Linked DNA regions of Halorhodospira halochloris. The protein of the gene in region 1 binds, or shares a complex with, the protein of each later gene. Links are inferred from orthologs where the notes say so. Each region holds a gene or a part of one and is shown in the gene's direction. Other genes may lie near its edges.

Region 1 (3,029 bases):
CGGTTGATGTCCTTATAGTTGATACAGCAGCCGGCATTTCGGAGAGCGTAGTAAACTTCGTTAGGGCTTGCAGAGAGCTGATAATAGTTGCATGTGATGAGCCATCATCTATCACCGATGCATATGCACTTATAAAGGTGCTCAACCGCCATGGGGTGGAAGGCTTTCACATGGTCGCAAATCGGGTTAGGAGCCAGCGTGAAGGGCACATGCTGTACCATAAATTGGCGATTGCTACAGAGCGTTTCCTAAACCTGCGTCTCGACTTTCTGGGTTCTATCCCTGAAGATGAACGCCTAAGGCGTGCTGTGCAGAAACAACAACCGGTGGTTATGGTTTATCCAAACAGTCCCTCAGCGCGAGCTTTCGGAGAATTAGCCAAGCGTATTGGTAGCTGGCCGGCACCGAGTGGTGCGGCCAGTGATCTGGAGTTTTTTGTTGAGCGTCTGATTGAGTACAGCATCGTCCATGGAGAGATGGCCGGATGAATGGTCACGCCATGTACACGGCAGTTGCCTCACAGGGCGACGAAGACCTGGTTACCCGTCATGCCTCTCTGGTTAAACGGATAGCTCACCACTTGGCTAGTCGTTTACCAGCCAGTGTGCAGCTGGAGGACCTCATTCAGGCAGGCATGATCGGCTTGTTAGAGGCGGCGCGGCAGTATGATTCCTCACAAGGGGCAAGCTTCCAGACCTATGCTGGGATACGCATCCGAGGCGCCATGCTGGATGAGATCCGCCGGCTTGATTGGACGCCGCGCTCTGTGCACCGCAAGGGGCGTGATGTTGCCGAGGCGGTCAGGCAAATTGAACACAGAACTGGACGCGATGCTCGCGACCATGAGGTCGCCGAGGCAATGGGAATTTCCATTGCGGAATATCATAGTATTCTGCAGGATGTATCGACAGCGCGCGTGTTCAGCATCGATCAGGAAGACCCCAACACCGGCGAGGTTCATGAGCCGCAAGGCAGCGACCCTGGGCCGTTGGTCATACTTCAGGATGATGCGTTTCAAGCTGAGTTGGCCGAGGCGATACGCGAATTGCCGGAACGCGAGCGTTTGGTGATGGCTTTATATTATGATGAAGAGCTGAATCTACGCGAGATTGGTGAAGTACTTGAGGTCTCGGAGTCACGGGTCAGCCAGATTCACGGCCGCATCATGCTTAAATTGCGCAACCGTCTGGCTGACTGGACTCGAGAAAACCAGCAACGAACGGCGTGAACTAGCCTCAGAATAGGGGGGCAATGTGGCAGCGGACAAGAAAATGAAAATCCTTGTTGTGGACGACTTTTCCACGATGAGGCGAATAATCAGGAACCTGTTGCGCGAACTCGGCTACAACAACATAGTTGAGGCCGATGATGGCAACACTGCGCTGCCCATACTGCAGAAGGGCGGGATTGAATTCCTCATAACCGACTGGAATATGCCCGGTATGACCGGTCTGGACTTGCTCAAGAACGTCAGGGCTGACCCTAACCTGAAGGACTTACCGGTTCTTATGGTCACTGCCGAAGCTAAGCGTGAGCAGATCATGGAGGCTGCCCAGGCAGGTGTGAACGGCTATGTAGTTAAGCCCTTCACGGCGGCCACGCTGCGCGAAAAGATCGATAAGATTTTCGAGCGAGTCAATGCCGGGGGTGGGGGTTGAGCAGTATGGCCTTAGACAGCACTACTCCCGAGAATGCATCGCTGGAGGATTATCGTTCTGCTGCTCAGCAGTTGCTTGAGTGTGTCGATGCTGGGGACGTAGAGGGGGCGCAGAGTGTAATTGATGATCTCACGCACCTGAGGGAAACCGAGCTCTTCCGAGAGCTGGGCACCTTGACTCGTGAATTGCATGAGGCGATCAAGGCCTTCCACTACGATGAGCGCCTTGCGGATATAACTGAATCCGAGATACCCGATGCTCGCGAGCGGCTCAACTACGTTATAACCATGACCGAGCAGGCTGCTCACCGAACTCTGACGATGATCGAGGAGACAACGCCGCTGGTGCAGTGGGTGGCTGAAGAGGGTGAGCGGCTGGCCGAGCGCTGGCAGGCTTTCCGCCAGCGAGATCTTGATGTTGAGCAGTTTCGGCAGTTGTGCCGTGATCTAGATGAGTTTCTCTCCCACCTTCAAGAGAACGGCCACAAGGTTACATCGCAGTTGAATGATGCCCTTATGGCTCAGGATTATCAGGATCTTACCGGACAGATAATCCGTCGGGTAATAGCCCTGGTCGAAGAGGTGGAAGGGAACTTGGTGCAGCTGGTCAGGATTTCCGGTCAGCGCATAGTAGATGATCCGCAGCGTTCTGAGCGCAAGCAGAGCGAGGCCAGTGAGCGCATGCAGAAAGGTGAAGGGCCGTCGATTCCGGGTGGCGATAACGAGGGCGTAGTGAGCGGCCAAGATGAGGTAGACGATCTGCTCTCAAGCCTTGGTTTCTAGTTGGCGCTTGCTAGCGCGCGCTCCCTGCGTGGCAGCTTAGAAATTGGCAAATAAACCCGGATGTGCTGTGACAGCTTGGGTTAAATATATCAATAGCGGAGGCCTCAACGATGGCCATCGACCTCAACGATGATATTGTGCAGGATTTTTTGGTCGAGTCTCGAGAGATACTCGAGCGCCTCGGTGGTCAGCTCGTTGATCTTGAACAGCGTGGCGATGACAAAGAGCTACTGAACTCGATATTTCGCGGGTTTCACACCATCAAGGGCGGTGCAGGCTTTTTGGGGCTCAATCCGCTAGTGGAGATATGCCACCGTACGGAGGATATCTTTAACCTGCTCAGAAACGGTGAGAAACAAGTCTCGGCGGACTTGATGGATACCGTTTTGCAGGCCTTGGATATCGTAGTGGAGCAGTTTGGCCAGATTGAGCAAGGTCATGATCCCAAGCAGGCCCCGGACACCCTGCTGCAATCACTCGATCAGCTCAAACAGCCGGATGGCGCCGCCGGTGCTAGCGGTAAAGCTGGCACGAGCGGCGCAGCCCCGGAGCAACAGTCGCAATCATCTGCTGGAATGAGTGAAGCCGA
Region 2 (3,152 bases), 180 kb from region 1 along the record:
GGGTGTAGTAGAAGAGGTGCGCGGTGATTCCGTGTGAAATGGAATAGGCAGGGGGCGCCTGGGACTTTTTGGGTTGAGGCCGAAGAGATGGAACTGAACAACGTATTTTTAAATTTTGAGGTGCGGGGCGTGAGCTGAAATGGTAAAGATCCTTGCTGTAGATGATTCAGCATCAATGCGCCAGATGGTCACTTATACCCTTAAACAGAGTGGCTTTGAGGTTACTGAAGCGGTTGATGGTAAAGATGCTTTGACGAAAGCCAAGGGCGGCAGCTTTGATCTGGTAATTACTGACGTAAACATGCCTAATATGGACGGCATTACCCTGGTAAAAGAGCTTCGTGCCCTGCCGGCTTTTAAATTTAAGCCAATCTTGCTGCTGACGACCGAGTCGGCGCCGGAGAAAAAGCAAGAGGGTAAGCAGGCCGGTGCTACTGGTTGGCTGGTGAAACCCTTTGACCCTGACCAGCTGATTAATACCATCAAAAAAGTGGTCAGCTAGGGGGCAGGCGCTGCAACCGCCAGGGGAGACAGTATGAGCGTTGATCTCAGCCAGTTTCTGCAGACCTTTTTTGAAGAGAGCTTCGAGGGTCTAGATACGATGGAGTCGGGTCTGCTTGAGCTAGACCCGCAACAGCCCGACAAGGAAAACCTTAACACGGTATTCCGCGCAGCACACTCAATCAAAGGTGGGGCCGGGACCTTCGGGCTTACCGCCATATCCGATTTTACTCACCGGATGGAAACACTTCTTGATCGCCTGCGCAGCGGCGAACAGGCAGTTACCGCGGAAGCGGTAAGCGCCCTACTATCTGCGGTTGATTGCCTGCGCAGTATGTTAGAGGCGATCCAGGCCGATCAACAGCTCGATAGTGATGCCCTAAGTGCGGCTCAGCGGAGCTTGGACGAGCAGCTTGCAATAGGCAGTTCAGGCACTGGGAGCAATGGCAAAGATGGGGGTGCTGCCTCAAGTCCGGGTGCTGACAGCAATGGGGCAGCTGCCGGCGGTGCGCGCAGCGGTGGTGATGGGAGCGCTGGCGCTGGCGGCGGTAAAGGTAATGGAGATAACCATCACGGCTGGCGCATTCACTTTGAGCCAGAGCCGCATCTGCTAACTACCGGGAACGATCCGGCCCGCTTGTTCAGAGCCCTAGCCGATCTGGGCGAGTTGAAGGTTGAGTGCAATAGTTCTGGTCTGGTTCCTTTTGAAGAACTCGATCCTGAGTCTTGCTACCTCTCCTGGGATCTGCAGCTGCACGGCAAGGTTTCACGTGAGGATATCCGCGAGGTCTTCGAATGGGTTGAAGACGACGCCGTTATAGAAATTGAGCCACTAGCTGGAAAGGCCCAATCTTCAGCCTCTGCAGCCAAAGATGAAGAGCTCGAGCAAGCTAACGAATCGCACTCCGCAGCCGGGGGAGATGCGCCCGCTGCTGCATCTGTGCCTGCCAATCAGTCAGCGAATGCGGCGGACGCTGCGCCAGCAACTGATGCCAAGGCCTCTGCGGCCAAGGCGCAGGCGGGAGCTAAAGGGGGCGATGGCACCGCTAAGAAGTCCAAGAGTTCCAGTTCTATAAGAGTAGACACCGGCAAGATTGACGCCCTGATAGACATGGTTGGCGAGCTGGTGATTACTCAGTCTATGCTCAGCCAGATCGGCAAGGAATTTACTCAGGAGCGCCTCGAGGAGTTACAGGATGGCCTAGCTCAGCTTGAGCGTAATACGCGCGAGCTGCAGGAGAGTGTCATGCGTATTCGCATGGTCCCGATCAGCTTTGCCTACTCGCGTCTGCCGCGGATAGTCCATGATACAAGCAGGGCCTTGGGCAAAGAAGTCGACTTCAACATGGAAGGTGAACAGACCGAGCTGGACAAGACGGTCATGGAAAAGATTATCGACCCGCTGGTCCACTTGGTCCGCAATAGCGTCGATCATGGCATAGAAATGCCCGAAGAACGTCAGGCCTTGGGTAAGCCGCAAAAAGGCCAGATAACTATTGATGCCTACCATAAGGGCGGCAATATAATCATTGAGATAGGCGATGATGGCAAGGGCATAGACCGCGACAAGCTGCTCAATAAGGCGCGCCAAGCGGGTTTGGTAGAGGATGGAGCTGAACTCGCCGATAGCGAGGTCTTTGATCTGATTTTTCACCCCGGCCTGTCTACCCACGACCAAGCCACGGAGTACTCCGGGCGGGGCGTGGGCATGGATGTCGTCAAGCGCAACATCCGCTCTCTCTCTGGCAGTCTCAATGTTCGCTCGAGCGCCGGGGTGGGGACAACCATTACCATCTCGTTACCGTTAACCCTCTCAATACTTGATGGGCAGCTGTTCCGGGTTGGTGATCAGACCTTTATTGTGCCGCTGGTCTCGGTTATCGAGTCGCTGCAAATTGATAGCAGCAAGGTTAGTCGGGTTACCAGTAGAGGCGAAGTCTACCACTGGCGCGAGGGTTATGTGCCGATAGTGCGCCTGCATGAGCTTTTTGATACCGAGCCGTCGCGCAACGAACTCGCTGGCGGTTTGATGGTTATCGTCGAGGATGAGGACTCCTACATCGGGGTATTTGTGGATGATTTGCTGGATCAGCAGCAAGTGGTTATAAAGAGCCTTGAAGCCAACTACTTACGGGTTCCAGGTATAGCCGGCGCAACCATACTGGGTGATGGAACAGTAGCGCTAATACTCGATATAGCGGGGCTGGTCGAGATGAGTCGAGGCGGTCCTCGGCAGCCGGTAATACCTGAGCGTGAAGAGGCCGACTAGTACTGGCTAGAAAATGGTTGGTCAGACGTAGCATGGTCACCGGGTACGGGAGCGAAGATGACAGAGCAAAGCGAGCAACAGAATTTGGCAAGCGAACGAACCGCGGCCTTAGGCAGCGGTGCGGACACGGTTGATGCTATGCAGGCGGCAGCAGATGGCGAGCAGTATCTGACCTTTACCCTCGGTGATGAGGAGTATGGCGTTGATATCCTGCGGGTGCAGGAGATCAAGGGCTGGCAAAAGGCGACCCCGATCCCCAATACGCCACACTATGTGAAGGGGGTAATAAACCTGCGTGGCACTATTGTGCCGGTGATAGATCTGCGTGAGCGTTTCGGTATGCAAGCGCAGGAGTACAGCAAGTTTACCGTTGTGGTGATGG

Evidence for each region. The genes of interacting proteins can lie anywhere in the genome.
Region 2: the proteins of cheY (region 1) and HH1059_RS11525 are in contact, whole or in part, in a solved structure (PDB 1A0O), measured with the Escherichia coli proteins. The link is inferred for Halorhodospira halochloris from one-to-one orthologs.

Annotation. Positions count from the first base shown.
Region 1 is NZ_AP017372.2:2,339,925-2,342,953, reverse strand. What follows is about bases 122-2,964. They hold cheY (chemotaxis response regulator CheY), read left to right. Parts: upstream 122-1,271; coding sequence 1,272-1,658; downstream 1,659-2,964. Other genes in these bases: HH1059_RS10585 (chemotaxis protein CheA), read left to right, coding at 2,551-2,964; HH1059_RS10590 (protein phosphatase CheZ), read left to right, coding at 1,664-2,440; HH1059_RS10600 (RNA polymerase sigma factor FliA), read left to right, coding at 485-1,228; HH1059_RS10605 (MinD/ParA family protein), read left to right, coding at 122-488. In the rest of the region: more of HH1059_RS10605, read left to right, coding at 1-121; more of HH1059_RS10585, read left to right, coding at 2,965-3,029. UniProt on the Escherichia coli protein: Involved in the transmission of sensory signals from the chemoreceptors to the flagellar motors.
Region 2 is NZ_AP017372.2:2,516,893-2,520,044, reverse strand. What follows is about bases 187-3,152. They hold HH1059_RS11525 (chemotaxis protein CheA), read left to right. Parts: upstream 187-535; coding sequence 536-2,770; downstream 2,771-3,152. Other genes in these bases: HH1059_RS11520 (chemotaxis protein CheW), read left to right, coding at 2,909-3,152; HH1059_RS11530 (response regulator), read left to right, coding at 187-502. Outside these bases: HH1059_RS11535 (STAS domain-containing protein), read left to right, coding at 1-37; more of HH1059_RS11530, read left to right, coding at 140-186. UniProt on the Escherichia coli protein: Involved in the transmission of sensory signals from the chemoreceptors to the flagellar motors. CheA is autophosphorylated; it can transfer its phosphate group to either CheB or CheY.